4 regions of the Streptomyces sp. NBC_01428 genome follow, and region 1 is predicted to be linked to each of the others. Evidence: riboswitches for the same ligand, from Rfam matches in the RefSeq annotation. Region 1 holds a riboswitch; each other region holds the start of a gene.
The links. Region 1 has a riboswitch for cyclic di-AMP ahead of OG406_RS11540 (M23 family metallopeptidase). Riboswitches for the same ligand answer to the same signal wherever they lie in the genome.

Region 1 (3,759 bases):
GCAGCGAGCGGCTCCAGCAGCATGCGCATCTCCAGGAGATCCGCGCCCTCCTGCTCGCTGGGTTCGGCGACACAGGCGCCCGCGTGTCGCCGGGTGACCACGAAGCCCTCGGCCTCCAGGGTGCGCAGCGCCTCGCGCACGGGGACGCGCGAGACGCCGTAGCGCCGCGCGAGCAGTTCCTCGGTGAGCCGGCCGCCACGCTCGTAGACGCCCGCGACGATGTCGTCGCGGATCGCCGTGCATACCGAGTGCGCCGGAATACGCATGACCGGACCTCCGCTTTAATCCCCGCGAAACGCCATCGATTGACGCTTGTTCAGTGACTCTATTGCAGGAAGCCTTAATTTCCGATGGCGGGCCTGAATCCATGGATATTTTTTGGACAGAGGGCCTCCGGAAACGATGATGCCCCGGCTCGGTGAGCCGGGGCATCGAAAACGGTGGAGAAGCCGCGAAGCGGTCGTCAGACGTTGACGCCGTGCGAGCGGAGGTACGCGACGGGGTCCATGTCGGAGCCGTACTCCGCGGTGGTGCGTGCCTCGAAGTGGAGGTGCGGTCCCGTGGTGTTGCCGGTCGAGCCGGAGATCGCGATCTGCTGGCCCGGGGTGACCGTCTGCCCCACGGAGACGCCGATGGACGACAGGTGCCCGTACATGGTGTACGTGCCGTCGTGCATCTTGATCACCACTTGATTGCCGTAGGCGCCGCCCCAGCCGGCCGTGACGACGGTTCCGGCGCCGACGGAGTGCACCGAGGTGCCCGATGCCGCGTGGAAGTCGACTCCGGTGTGGCTGCCGGACGACCAGAGGCTGCCGCCGGTCTTGTAGCCGGTGGAGACGTACGAGCCGGCTATCGGCAGGACGAAGGTGTTGAGCCGCTTGCGCTCGGCGGCACGGGCGGCCCGCTCCTTGGTCTCGCGCGCCTTCGCTGCCTGCTCGGCGGCCTTCTTGCGGGCGGCCTGCTCGGCCTTCTCCCGCGCGGCGGCCACGTCGGCGGCGTGCTGCTGCGCGTCGGCCTGCTCGTCGATCTGCTCGGCCACGGAGTCACCGATGGTGATGGCCTGGGTCAGCCCGGTCTGCTCGGCGGAGGGTTCCGCGGCGAACGCGGGGGCCGCGAGGGTTCCGAGGACACCGGTGGTGGTGAGGGCCGCGACGCCGACTACGTTCTTCGTGGTGCGCTGCACGCGGCTCGGACGACGATGCTTCCCGGTGCCACAGGTGAACGCCATGTAAGGGCTGATCCTTTCCTTCCTTCTCGCCTACCGGGTTAGCTGACGGGTTCGGAGCAGGAAGGTCTCCTACGGGCTCCCTCCGGGGAGGGCGTCCGATTCACCCCAGGGACTACGTGGGTCCCCGGCTCCCCTGGCTCGCGCCATGCGGGGACTCGGCGATGACTGTCCGGTGCCGCGGGCGCGGCGCACTGCCTGACGAACAGCCGGACTGACGCTAAACGCGGCATCTTTCGAACAACAAACGGATCACGGTTTTTGTAGCGCATCCCACAGCACAGAAGGCAACCTCCGTACCAATACGGACATCTTGGGGGCGATGTCCGCGTAAAAGAGGGCCCTGGTGACTCTTCAGTCACCAGGGCCCATCTCGGTCACACGGTCCTACTCGGCGGTGACCACGGTGACTTCACCGATGCCGAGCGCCCTGACCGGCTCCTCGATCTGCGCGGCGTCGCCCACCAGGACGGTCACCAGACGGTCCGTCGGGAAGGCGCTGACGGCGGCGGCGGTGGCCTCCACCGTGCCGGTGGCAGCCAGCTGCTGATAGAGCGTCGACTGGTAGTCGTCCGGCAGGTACTGCTCGACCTGGTCGGCGAGGGTGCCCGCGACAGCCGCCGCCGTCTCGAACTTGAGGGGCGCCACGCCCACCAGGTTCTGCACGGCGACGTCGCGCTCCGCGTCGGTCAGCCCCTCGGCCGCGAGGGTGCGGAGCACCTTCCACAGGTCGTCCAGCGCCGGGCCGGTGTTCGGGGTGTCCACCGAGCCGCTGATGGCGAGCATCGCGGCACCGGTGCCGTCCGGCGCGGAACGAAGGACCTGGCCGAACGCCCGCACGCCGTACGTGTAGCCCTTCTCCTCGCGCAGGACGCGGTCCAGGCGTGAGGTGAGGGTGCCGCCCAGGCAGTAGGTGCCGAGCACCTGGGCCGGCCACACACGGTCGTGCCGGTCGGCGCCGACCCGCCCGATGAGCAGCTGCGTCTGGACGGCGCCGGGGCGGTCCACGATGATCACGCGGCCCGTGTCGTCGGCGTGCACCGGCGGTACGGGGCGCGGCTCGGCGGTCGAACCGGTCCAGGAGCCGAGGGTGTCACCGAGCAGCGCGTCCACGTCCACGTCGGTGAGGTCGCCCACCACCACGGCGGTGGCGGTCGCGGGACGAACGTGCTTCTCGTAGAAGGACCGTACGGCCGCGGAGTCGATCTTCTGGACGGTCTCCTCGGTGCCCTGGCGGGGGCGCGACATGCGCGCGGTCGCCGGGAACAGCTGGCGGGAGAGCTCCTTGGCCGCGCGGCGGGCCGGGTTGGCCGTCTCGTGCGGGATCTCGTCGAGCCGGTTGCGCACCAGGCGCTCGATCTCGCTGTCCGCGAAGGCCGGTGCCCGCAGGGCGTCGGCGAGCAGGCCCAAGCCCTTGGGCAGGCGCGAGACGGGCACTTCGAGGGACAGCCGGACACCGGGGTGGTCGGCGTGCGCGTCGAGCGTGGCGCCGCAGCGCTCCAGCTCGGCGGCGAAGTCCTCGGCCGAGTGCTTGTCGGTGCCCTCGGAGAAGGCACGCGCCATGATCGTGGCGAGGCCGTCCAGGCCCGCGGGCTCTGCCTCCAGCGGCGCGGCGAGGATCACCTCGACGGCGACGACCTGCTGGCCGGGGCGGTGGCAGCGCAGGACGGTCAGGCCGTTGTCGAGGGTGCCGCGCTCGGGGGCGGGGAACGCCCACGGCTTCGGCTGGCCGGCCTGCGGCTGCGGATGGAAGTCCATGGTGGCGAGCTCGGTCACTTCGCCGCCTCCTCGTCGGTGTCGTCAGCGGCGTCGGTGGCTTCGGGGGCGGTGGGCTCGTAGACGAGCACGGCGCGGTTGTCGGGGCGCAGGCGGGCCTTCGCGACCTCCTGGACCTCCTCGGCGGTGACCTCGAGGACGCGCTGTACGGCGGTCAGGGCGAGCTGCGGGTCACCGAACAGGACGGCGTACCGGCACAGTTCGTCCGCGCGGCCGGCGACCGTACCGAGGCGGTCCAGCCACTCGCGCTCCAACTGGGCCTGCGCGCGCTCCATCTCCTCGGCCGTCGGGCCCTCCTCGGCGAACCGGGCGAGCTCCTCGTCGACGGCGGCCTCGATGACCGGGACCTCGACGTCACCGGACGTCTTCACGTCCAGCCACCCCAGGGAGGGCGCTCCGGCGAGCCGCAGCAGGCCGAAGCCGGCGGCCACGGCGGTGCGGTCACGGCGTACGAGCCGGTTGTAGAGCCGGGAGGACTCGCCGCCGCCGAGGACGGTGAGAGCGAGGTCGGCCGCGTCGCACGCACGCGTGCCGTCCTCCGGGAGGCGGTAGGCGGCCATCAGGGCGCGCGCCGGGACCTCCTCCTCGACGACCTCGCGCAGCTGCTCGCCGATGGTCTCGGGCAGCGAGCCATCGCGCGGGGCGGGCTTGCCGTCGTGCCCGAGGACGGAGCCGAAGTACTTCTCCACCCAGGCGAGCGTCTGCTCGGGGTCGATGTCGCCGACGACCGACAGGACCGCGTTGTTGGGCGCGTAGTA
Region 2 (3,759 bases), 2.8 Mb from region 1:
CCGCACACGGTACGGGACCGAGTACGGGGACGTACGTACGACGCTTCCTAAGGAGCGGGTGGTGCTCAGCCCTTGAAGCGGGGGAAGGCGCTGCGGCCGGCGTACACCGCGGCGTCGTCGAGGATCTCCTCGATGCGCAGCAGCTGGTTGTACTTGGCGACGCGGTCCGAGCGAGCCGGGGCGCCGGTCTTGATCTGGCCGCAGTTCACGGCGACCGCGAGGTCGGCGATGGTGACGTCCTCGGTCTCGCCGGAGCGGTGGGACATCATGCACTTGAAGCCGTTGCGCTGGGCCAGCTCGACGGCGTCCAGCGTCTCGGTCAGCGAGCCGATCTGGTTGACCTTGACGAGCAGGGCGTTGGCGGAGCCCTCCTCGATGCCGCGGGCCAGACGCTCCGGGTTGGTGACGAAGAGGTCGTCGCCGACGATCTGGACCTTGTCGCCCAGCCGGTCGGTGATGACCTTCCAGCCGGCCCAGTCGTCCTCGTACAGCGGGTCCTCGATGGAGACGAGCGGGTACGCGGAGACGAGCTCCTCGTAGTACTCCGTCATCTCGGCGGCCGAGCGGGACTTGCCCTCGAACTCGTACTTGCCGTCCTTGTAGAACTCGGACGCGGCGACGTCGAGCGCGAGGCCGATCTGCTCACCGGGGATGTAACCGGCCTGCTTGATGGCCTCGACGATGAGGTCGAGGGCGGCGCGGTTGGACTCCAGGTTCGGGGCGAAGCCGCCCTCGTCACCGAGGCCGGTCGACAAGCCCTTGGTCTTCAGCACCTTCTTGAGCGTGTGGTAGATCTCGGCGCCCCAGCGCAGGGCCTCCGAGAACGACTCCGCGCCGATCGGGGCGATCATGAACTCCTGGATGTCCACGTTCGAGTCGGCGTGCGACCCGCCGTTCAGGATGTTCATCATCGGAACGGGCAGCAGGTGCGCGTTCGGGCCGCCCAGGTAGCGGAAGAGCGGCAGGTCGGACGCCTCGGAGGCGGCGTGCGCGACGGCGAGCGAGACGCCGAGGATCGCGTTGGCGCCGAGCGAGCCCTTGTTGTCGGTGGCGTCCAGGTCGAACATCGCCTGGTCGATCAGGCGCTGCTCGGTGGCGTCGTAGCCGACGAGCTCCGGGCCGATCTGCTCGATGACGGCGAGGACGGCCTTCTCGACACCCTTGCCCTGGTAACGGTTGGGGTCACCGTCACGGAGCTCGATGGCCTCGAAGGCACCGGTGGAGGCGCCGGACGGAACGGCGGCACGACCCGTGCTGCCGTCGTCGAGGCCGACCTCGACCTCGACCGTGGGGTTGCCTCGGGAGTCCAGGATTTCCCGGGCTACGACGACGTCGATGGACGGCACGAGCATCTCCTTCTGGGATGTGACGCGAATACGCAGGGCTTGGCTAGTCCTGCGGGACGAGCCTAACCGGCCCGGAGGGATCGGCCAGCCGATCGACCACCCCTTGGGCAGAACTCGGGGTACATATTGTTCCCGATCGGAACAAAAACGAGATGAAAAACCCCGCTCCGGCGCGTACGGGGGAACACGCGCCGGAGCGGGGAGCCCGTGGGGACGGGAACCCTCGGTGGGGATCAGGCCCGGGGACCGGGCCCGCGAGGGGCTGTCGTTCAGCCGGGCGGAGCCGCCGGGCCGGGTGGTGGTCGCCGTCCGCCGAGGGCGACCACGTCCGGCCGGTGTGCGGCCTCGCTCAGTGCAGGTGGAGCTGCTGGCCCGGGAAGATGAAGTCGGCGTCGTCCACGATGTCGTGGTTCAGCTTGAACAGCTTCTGCCAGCCGCCCTTGACGTGGTGCTTCTGGGCGATCGAGCTGAGGGTGTCACCCTTGACGACCTTGTACTCGCCGTCGCCCTTCTCGACCTTCTTGCCGGTCGGGGTGGTGACGGTCTTCTTGGCGGCCGGGCGCTCCTGCGAACGGGAGGCGGGCTGCTCGGACGTGCGGTCCTGCGAGCTGCCGGCCGACGAGGAGCCGGAGGAGGTCGACGGCGCCGCGGGGGTGGAGCTGCCACCGCTGTAGGCGGCGCTCGACAGGCCGGTGCCGCAGGTCGGCCAGGCACCCTTGCCCTGCGCGGCGAGGACCTTCTCGCCGACGGCTATCTGCTGCGACTTCGAGGCCTGGTCGGCGGTGGAGGCGTACGCGGTGCCGCCGTACGCGGCCCAGGTGGAGGACGAGAACTGCAGGCCGCCGTAGTACCCGTTGCCGGTGTTGATCGACCAGTTGCCGCCGGACTCGCACTGGGCGACGGCGTCCCACTCGGAGCCGGTCGCGGCGGAGGCGTTGCCCGCGGCCATCAGCGGCGCGGCGATGGCGACACCGGTGACACCGGCGAGCGTGGCGACCCGGGTGGCCTTGTTCGGACGGCGGTGCTTGCCCTTGCTGGAAAACAGCATCGAGAGATCCCCTCACCGACGCCTGCGAGGTGAGCTGTCGGGTTCGGGCCGGTTGAGTTGCCCGGCCGCACGTCCCCGGTCCCGTCTCGGAACCACGGCGTGCGGCTTTACCCCAAGCCGTCCCCGGGCGTCTCTCAACTCCCGGTCGCGGCACTTACCTTGGGTCCCCCGCTCCTGCCTACGGCGCTTGACGCGACGACTGTTCCCGTACGGCCGCTGGCAGGATTCGGCGTTGCGACCGTCGGGGCCCGCTGTGGCGAGCGGTCACGACCGTAAGCAGTCGATCGCCTGAATTTCAAAGACGATCAGGGCTTCTGAGACTCATGTCTCACTCGCACCAAACCGGACATTCCACGGCGAACCGTGACGTGAACTCCCGCTACTTTTCGACCGATTCGCTATCAACAGCAAGGCTCTGACCGGGCAGGATGAGGTCCGGGTCGATGCCCACGGTCTTCTCGTTGGCGGCGTACAGGTCGGCCCATCCGCCCGTGACGTCGAGGGCGTCGGCGATCTTCCAGAGGTTGTCGCCGGAGCGCACGACGTAGGTGCCGTCGCCGGCGTCACGCGCGTCGTCCGAACCGCGCGAGGCGTGCCGCCCGGCAGTGCCGTCGGTACGGCTGTCGGTCGCCGCGTCCGCCCCGTCCTCGTCGGCGCTGCCGCCGCGGTGCCGTCCGGCCGCGGTGGACGCGTCCCCGGAGGGCTCCGAAGAGGCGTCACTGCGGCCCGACTTGTCCGACTCTGATGCATCGGACGTCGACTTGTCCGACTTGTCGGAGCTGTTGGCGTCCTGTGAGCCGCCGGACTTCGTGCCGCTCTCGGTCGCCTTCGGCGAGGCGGTGTCACTCGCACCGGAGGAATCCGACGATCTGGACGATTCGGTGGAAGGGGAGGCGCTGGGCGAGGTGGACAGCCCGCTCGAACCGGAGTCGCCGGCGTCGTCCGACGCGCCGTCACCCATGCCCGTGTCGACGTCGACCCCGGCCGAGTCCTTGCTGAGGCCGGAGAGCGGTCCGCAGGTCGGCCAGGCGACGAGGCCCTGGCCGTCGAGCACCTTCTCGGCGACGGCTATCTGCTGCGAGCGGCTGGCCTGGTCGGCGCTCCGGGCGTACTCGAGACCGCCGTACCGCTCCCAGTTGTCCTGGGTGAGCTGGAGGCCGCCGTAGTACCCGTTGCCGCTGTCGGCGCTCCACGCGCCGCCGCTCTCGCACTCGGCCACCCGGTCCCAGGTGGTCCCGTCGGCCGCGCTCGCGCTCGACGCCCCGAGGAGCGGGATCGCGATGGCGGACCCGGTCACCCCTGCGGCGACGATGAGGGCCGGGGCCTGACGGGGGCGCCGGTGACGGCCGTTCCCGGAGAGCATGC
Region 3 (3,759 bases), 1.4 Mb from region 1:
TCCAGGGCGCCCCGCGCCTGGTGCGCTCCCCGCAGCACACGGGGGTCGACGCGGGCCGCTTCTTCCCGTTCGGGAACGACGCGGACCTGCCGCCGGACCAGCGCGAGGAGGACGCCAGGTCCGTCTGTTTCGAGTTCGAAGTGCCGCAGGAGACGTGGGTGTTGGGCCGCCCCCGGGTCCGGCTGCGGCTGATGTCGGCGTCCGCCCGGGGCCAGGTGATCGCCCGGCTGTGCGACGTGGCCCCCGACGGCGCCTCCACCCTCGTCACCCGGGGTGTCCTCAACCTGTCGGCACGCACGGGCCGTGACCAGGCGGTTCCCTGGGAGCCGGGCACCACGGAGGACGTGGAGTTCGAGCTGAACGGCATCGGCTACGCGTTCCCCCCGGGCCACCGCATCCGCCTGAGCGTCTCCTCGGCGTACTGGCCCTGGGTCTGGCCGCAGCCCGGCTCCGAGGCCGGCTTCACGCTGGACCCTGCGGGCAGCAGCCTGGAACTCCCGGTACGGGCACAGGAGTCGGACCCCTCCATCACCTTCGGCGAGGCGGAGGAGGCCGAGCCGCTCGGCGTGGTGGTCCCGGTGACGCTCGACGAGCCGCGCCCGGAGCGCCTGGTCCTGCGTGACGTGGCCGCGGGCACCTGGCGGCTCGACGTGGACCCCCGCTACGGCGGCACCCGCGTGTATCCCGACGGTCTGGAGTTCACGGAGGAGGCGCGGGAGACGTACACGATCGACGAGACGGACCCGCTCTCCGCCCGCGCCCGCTCCACCTGGTCGGTCCGGCTGCACCGCCCCGACCTTCCCTGGGACGCCCGCGTCGAGACGACCTCGGCCATCACCTGCGACGCGCGGGACTTCATCACGTCCAACGAGGTCGTCTGCCGGGACGGCGACGAGGTCGTCTTCCACCGGACCTGGGAGAAGCGCATCCCGCGCACCGCGGGCTGAAAGGACTTGACGGGGGCGGCAGTTCACCGGCCGCCCCCGGTTCGGCTCCCGTCCGGCATCCGCCCGGCCCGCCTCCGGATTTCGCCCGGCTCGCGTCGTGATGTCGCCTGCCGTCCGACGGGAAGCCGTCAACTCCGAGCCCACGCCGCACCTTTCGCCGGCGCCCCCTCCGGCGCCGCCCTCCCGCACCCCGCGCCTCCCGCACCCGGCGGGGCCGTCCCGGCGTGCGTCCGAGAACTCCCCGCGCCGCACAGAGCGGTGGCGTAATGCCCGACTTGCCCGGCATGCCGTCTTGGTGACCCCTCGGCGCGTGAATTGGGTCACGCGCGGACCAGTGGATCACCCCTCGCCCACCCCGTGCCGACCCCTTTGCCAAAGGGAAGTTGAGGATTCAATTCCGGTCTAATCGGACGTATTGCCCGCGCTCTAAACAGGCAAAAGCGATCTTCACCGCCACATCAGGCCTTGTTCCCGACATGTGCAGTCGCATACGTTCTCGTCGCACCGGGCGGATCGCCTAATCCTGCCGTCGCCCGGTAACCCACCCACCCACGCACGGCAGGAGCGGGGGAACCACAGGTAAGCCGCCGATCCGGGAGACCGGAACGGCTTGGGGTGAAGCCGCGCCCACCAGCGCGGCCGGGCATCTCCCGCCCGAACCCGACAGCTCACCTCGCAGGCGTCGGAGAGGACATTTCGTCATGCCCGCAGGAACGCAGCGTCACGGCCGTACCACCTTCATCACCCGCGGAGTGATCGCCGCCGGAACGGGCGCCCTCGCCCTCGCCCTCCCGCTCATGAGCGCGACCGGCGCCCACGCCGCGACCCCCCAGGTCGCCAAGACCGCGACCGTCCCGAACGTCTCGCTCGTCACCTACAAGGTGGTCGCCGGCGACACCCTGACCAAGATCGCGAAGAAGTACCCGTCGAGCGGCGGCTGGCAGAAGCTGTACGCGGCGAACCGCGCCGTCATCGGCGACAACCCCGCCCACCTCCGCACGGGCCTGACCCTGACGGTCGGCACGAAGACCGGGAAGGCTCCGGCGAAGGCGGCCACGGCCGCCAAGACCACCGCCACCCAGGCGTCCGCCACCACGTACGCCAACAACCTGGACGGCTGGATCAAGCAGTCCCTGGACATCATGGGCAAGGCGGGCATTCCGGGCAGCTACGACGGCATCTACCGCAACGTGATGCGCGAGTCCTCCGGCAACCCCCAGGCCATCAACAACTGGGACTCCAACGCGGCCGCGGGCATCCCCTCGAAGGGCCTCCTTCAGGTCATCGACCCGACGTTCCAGGCCTACCACGTGGCCGGCACGTCGATGGACCCCTACGACCCGGTCGCCAACATCACGGCCGCCTGCAACTACGCCGCCGACAAGTACGGCTCGATCGACAACGTCAACGGCGCCTACTGATCGCACCGGCGCACCCGCGCCTCTCGCACGACACCGGCCGGCGGCACCTTCGGGGCCGCCGGTGGTGACGGACCGGCCTGTCGGCGATGAACGACCGGGCCCGCGGGACGGTGACGGACCGGGTGTGCGGGGCGGTCCCCACCAGAAGTACGAAGGGCACGGCCCGGGGCATCGGCGGACGCCCCGGGCCGGCTCACATCCTGGGGCCGGGCATCGCCCGGCCCGCCCTTCGGGCCGGCGACGCGCCGTCGCGGGGACGCCCTAGAACCCGAAGATCCGTTCCAGGACCACCGCGATCCCGTCGTCCTCGTTCGACAGCGTGACCTCGTCCGCCACCGCCTTCAGTTCCGGATGGGCGTTGGCCATCGCGACCCCGTGGGCGGCCCAGTCGAACATCGGGATGTCGTTGGGCATGTCACCGAAGGCCAGCGTCGCCGACGGGGTGAGACCGAGGTGCGTCGCGGCCAGCGCGAGACCGGTGGCCTTGGTCACCCCGCATGGCTGGAGTTCGACGGTCCCCGGCCCCGACATGGTGACCGTCGCCAGCGAACCGACCACTCCCCGCGCCGCCGAGGCCAACTCGTCGTCGGACATCGTGGGGTGGCGGAGCAGCACCTTGCTGATCGGCTGCGCCCAGAGGTCGTCCCGGCGCCGCACCCGCACCGCAGGAAGCGTGGGGTGCGGCATCACATAGCCCGGCTCGATGAGCGTCAGCCCGTCCACGCCGTCCTGGTCCACCGCCGCGTACAGCAGGCCGACCTCCGCCTCGATCTTTCCGAGCGCCGTCTCCGCCAACTCCCTGTCCAGGGTCACCGACCACAGCAGCCGGTCCGTCCCCGCGTCGTACAGCTGAGCGCCCTGACCGCACACCGCCAGCCCCGCACCGCCGAGATCGTCGAGCAGCGGTCGAACGCGCGGTGCGGGACGGCCCGTCACCACCAGGTGCTGCGCGCCCGACGCGGTCACCTTCGCCAACGCGGCCCGTGACCGGTCGGAGAGCGTGTCGTCGCCGCGCAGCAGCGTTCCGTCCAGGTCAGTGGCGATGAGTGAATATGCAGTCGGAGCGGCCATGATCCGAAGAATACGGATCGAACGACACATCGGCCCGGCGTGAACCGGACGACGTCCGGTATCCCGTCAGCAACGCCGTTCGCCGTACGGTGGCAGGCGCGTTGCGACCGGTTGGGATCACGCAGGGCCCGCTTCCGCCCAGACGGACTTTCCCGTGCAGGACCGATCACAACGGCTCAACTCCCTGATCCGGGGCTACGATCACCGGCGCCGGGGTCGGGGTACGGGTCCGGCGAGGCCGACTCCGCGGGGCACTCGCCACGGCGGGGACGCCAGACGTCAGCGGCGGGAAACCGTCATCGAGAATCCGGGGAGATCCA
Region 4 (3,759 bases), 850 kb from region 1:
AGGTACTCGCGGGCCCAGTGGATGTTGTCGCGTCGCACCTCGAAGGTGCCGCGCGGCGGCAGCGGCGGCCACGGCTGGTCCGGGTCGGCCGGCACCTCCAGGCCGAGGACCTGCCCGGCGCGCAGCGCCACCCGGGTGTGACCCTCGGGCGAGAGGTGGAGCCGGTCGCCGTCCCAGGCGCGGCGGTCCTGGATCGTCTTGAGGGACCACAGGTCGAGGACCGGGCAGCCGTAGCGGTCCGCGATGGCCCGCACATGCCCGTTGTACGTGGCGATCTTGCCGCGCAGATGCTTGAGCACGGGCACGCCACGGGTGTCGAAGCCGGTGGTCACCATGACCGCGCCGACGGCCGAGGTGAGGTCGGCGACGGCTCGCTCGAAGCGCTCCGCGACCTCGTCGGGATCGGTGCCGGGCCGGATGATGTCGTTGCCGCCCGCGGAGAAGGAGACCAGGTCCGGGCCGAGCTCCTTGGCGCGGACGAGCTGGGTCTCGACGATCTGGTCGAGCAGTCTCCCGCGCACCGCGAGGTTGGTGTAGTTGAAGTCGCCCTCGGGTCGCCGGTCCGCGAGCAGAACCGCGAAGCGGTCCGCCCAACCGACGAAGGCCCCGTCGGGCCCCAGGTCGCCGACGCCCTCGGTGAAGCTGTCCCCCACCGCCACGTACGACCCGATCACTGATCTGTCGTCACTCTTCGAATCGTCTGCCACGTCGGCCCATGATTCACCTTCGGATGTGAGCTACGCGACCGTAGGGAAGGGTTGACGGCCGGTGAGATAAGCCACTCGTCAAGTGTTGGTCAACCATGGAATAAGGCTCTGGTCAGGCCTGTTGAGGCAGCCGCCGCGAATTGTGTCCCGGGCGGACACCGGAAGCCGCCGGGAGCCGCCGGGAGCCGCCGAGAAACACCGAAGGCCGGACCCCGGGGATCGTGGGGTCCGGCCTTCGGAGGCGGTCCTGCCGTCAGGAGCAGGTCGGGCGAGGCGGCGTCAGCCGACGGCAACACCGTGCGAGCGCAGGTACGCGACCGGGTCGATGTCCGAGCCGTAGTCGGGCGTGGTGCGGATCTCGAAGTGCAGGTGCGGTCCGGTGACGTTGCCGGTCGCGCCGGAGAGGCCGATCTGCTGGCCCTCGGTCACGGTCTGGCCCGCCGAGACGGACAGGGACGACATGTGGGCGTACTGCGAGTACCGGCCGTCGGCGTGCTGGATGACGACCTGGTTGCCGTAGGCGCCGCCCCAGCCGGCGGAGACGACGGTACCCGCGGCGATGGACTTGATGGTGGTGCCGGTCGGGACGACGAAGTCCGTGCCCGTGTGGTAGCCGCTGGACCACATGCTGCCCGCCACCTTGTAGTTGGTGCCGATGGTGGCGCCGTCCACGGGGAGGGTGTAGCCCGAACTGTTGCCGACGGCGGCCGTCTTGGTGGCCGTGCTCGCCGTGTCGGCCTTCGCGGCGGCGGGCTTCGCGGCAGCCGGCTTGGCGGCCGAGGGCTTCGCCGGGGCCGAGGCCTGCGGGGCGGCGGCCTTCGCGCCGAGGGACAGCTTGAGACCGGGGTGGATCAGCGACGGGTCGCTGCCGATGGCGGAGCGGTTGTCCGAGTAGATCTTCTTCCAGCCGCCGCTGACGTGCTGGTCGTCGGCGATCTTGGCGAGATAGTCGCCGGCTTTCACCGCGTACGTCGTCGACGTGCCGGCCTTCGCGGCGGCCGGGGCGACGGTCGCGGACTTCTGGGTGTGCTGCGCGGCGGCGGCCGGGGTCGCGGCGTGGGCGCCGGTGGCTCCCAGCAACGGCAGCGCGAGTGCGGCGCCACCGGTTCCGGCCACGGCGATCGTGCGGGTGAAACGCAGGGACTTGGGACGGCGGTGCTTACCCTTCGCGGGCATGGCGATTTCCTCTCCGGCGCCTGCGAGGTGAGCTGTCGGGTGCGGGCTGGAGATGCCCGGCCACGCGGCTGCGCGGCTGTACCCCTAGCCTGTTCCGGAGACCGGACCAGGCACGGAACCTGTGGGTCCCCCGCTCCTGCCGTGTACGGGTGAGTGTGCGGATTCCGGGCGGCGGCAGGATTGGGCGTCCGTCCGGATTGAGGCAGAACGTAAGCGAGATGCGAGCACGTCGACAACTGTGTGCGGATTCTGTGCGCTCGCCTTTCTTGATCCATGCGGAATTCACCGTCACCCTCCGTGGAATGACGATCTTTCCGCGCTTTCAATTCGCCCGGAAACAAAGGCCGGTCACGAAAGGCCGACGGCAACACATCGTCACGAATATGACGCTGCTCACGCGACCCGGCGCACGTCGCTTCATTCCAGGGCCAGTTGGAATGAAGACGCTATTTCGGACAGAACAGTCAGATGCGACGCAGGCGGATAACCGTCGCATCGAGATCGCCGCTCAGCCCGGTGCTCAGACCGTGATGCAGCAGCACCGCACCGCGGTGCACTTCGCCCGTTTCGACCCGTTCGTAGACACCGGCCGGGTCGAGCCCGCGCAGCCTGAGCGGGGCCGGCCGCACGCCGTGGTGCTGCGCCTGCAGCCAGGCGAGGACCACGGTCTCGCCTCCGAGCACGTACTGCACGGCGCTCAGCCCGCCCTCCGGGGGGCGCAGCCGGTAGAGGTCGCCCTGCTGCACGACCGGCCGGATCTCCTTGTAGAGCTCGACCCAGTCCCGCGCCTCGGCCAGTTCCTCGTCGCTCCACCGGCTGAGGTCGCCGCCGACCCCGAGGACCCCGGCCATGGAGCTCACGAAGCGGAAGCGCAGCGAGCTGACCCGGCCGTTGAGCAGCTTGTTCGGGCTGTCCGTGACCCAGGCGGCCATGATCCGGGCCGGGTGGACCTGGCTGAAGCCGTGCTGGATGCCGAGCCGGTCGAGCGGGTCGGTGTTGTCGGAGGTCCACACCTGGTCGGTACGGGCCATGACACCGAGGTCGATCCGGCCGCCGCCGCCGGAGCACGACTCGAAGGCGACGCCGGGGTGCGCCGCGCGCAGCCGGTCGAGGAGGGCGTAGAAGGCCTCGACGTGGGCCACCCAGAGCTTTTGCGGATAGCGCTCGCCGGGCCAGCCCGCGTCCGTGAAGGAGCGGTTGAAGTCCCATTTCACGTAGTCGATCGGCGCGCCGGAGAGCAGGGCGTCGAGCCGCTCCCAGAGGTACTCCTGAACGTCCGGCCGGGCAAGGTTCAGTATGAGTTGATTGCGGAATTCCGTCCTGGTTCGACCGACTTGGTGCTGCACCCAGTCGGGATGCGCGCGGTAGAGGTCGCTGTCGGGGTTGACCATCTCGGGCTCGACCCAGATGCCGAACTGCATGCCGAGGGCGTGCACGTCGTCGGCGAGCGGCTTGAGCCCGGCCGGGAAGCGGTCCGGGTTGGGCGTCCAGTCCCCGAGCCCCGCGTGGTCGTGGGTGCGGGCCCCGAACCAGCCGTCGTCGACCACGAACAGCTCGACGCCCATGGCGGCCGCGCGGCGCGCCAGGACCCGCTGCTGCTCCTCCGAGATGTCGAAGGTGGTGGCCTCCCAGGAGTTGAACAGCACCGGCCGGTCCCGCTCCGCGTCCGGGACGACGTACGTCCGCTGGTACGCGTGCCAGGCCCGGCTCGCGCCGCCGAACCCGCCGTCGCTCCACAGCCCGGCGAAGACGGGTGTCGTGAAGGTCTCCCCCGGTGCGAGGAGCAGCAGGCCCGAGTCGTCGTGTCCCGCGCCGCCGGTGATCTGCACGCGCGCGTCGGGCAGTTGGGCGACCGCGATCCGCCAGGAGCCGGACC

Region 2: linked by a shared signal. The riboswitch ahead of OG406_RS23765 (LysM peptidoglycan-binding domain-containing protein) and the one ahead of OG406_RS11540 (M23 family metallopeptidase) in region 1 are both predicted to bind cyclic di-AMP.
Region 3: linked by a shared signal. The riboswitch ahead of OG406_RS17680 (LysM peptidoglycan-binding domain-containing protein) and the one ahead of OG406_RS11540 (M23 family metallopeptidase) in region 1 are both predicted to bind cyclic di-AMP.
Region 4: linked by a shared signal. The riboswitch ahead of OG406_RS07960 (M23 family metallopeptidase) and the one ahead of OG406_RS11540 (M23 family metallopeptidase) in region 1 are both predicted to bind cyclic di-AMP.

Annotation. Positions count from the first base shown of each region.
Region 1 is NZ_CP109499.1:2,677,042-2,680,800, forward strand. It holds gene OG406_RS11535 (GntR family transcriptional regulator) at 1-266, opposite strand, end outside; gene OG406_RS11540 (M23 family metallopeptidase) at 464-1,228, opposite strand; cyclic di-AMP (ydaO/yuaA leader) riboswitch at 1,242-1,399, opposite strand; gene OG406_RS11545 (M16 family metallopeptidase) at 1,613-3,001, opposite strand; gene OG406_RS11550 (M16 family metallopeptidase) at 2,998-3,759, opposite strand, start outside.
Region 2 is NZ_CP109499.1:5,469,771-5,473,529, reverse strand. It holds gene eno (phosphopyruvate hydratase) at 66-1,352, opposite strand; gene OG406_RS23765 (LysM peptidoglycan-binding domain-containing protein) at 1,696-2,394, opposite strand; cyclic di-AMP (ydaO/yuaA leader) riboswitch at 2,399-2,590, opposite strand; gene OG406_RS23760 (transglycosylase family protein) at 2,774-3,757, opposite strand.
Region 3 is NZ_CP109499.1:4,090,177-4,093,935, forward strand. It holds gene OG406_RS17675 (CocE/NonD family hydrolase) at 1-947, shown strand, start outside; cyclic di-AMP (ydaO/yuaA leader) riboswitch at 1,484-1,644, shown strand; gene OG406_RS17680 (LysM peptidoglycan-binding domain-containing protein) at 1,649-2,368, shown strand; gene OG406_RS17685 (HAD family hydrolase) at 2,630-3,439, opposite strand; gene OG406_RS17690 (hypothetical protein) at 3,759-3,759, shown strand, end outside.
Region 4 is NZ_CP109499.1:1,822,727-1,826,485, forward strand. It holds gene OG406_RS07955 (SGNH/GDSL hydrolase family protein) at 1-674, opposite strand, end outside; gene OG406_RS07960 (M23 family metallopeptidase) at 987-1,883, opposite strand; cyclic di-AMP (ydaO/yuaA leader) riboswitch at 1,886-2,045, opposite strand; gene OG406_RS07965 (alpha-galactosidase) at 2,348-3,759, opposite strand, start outside.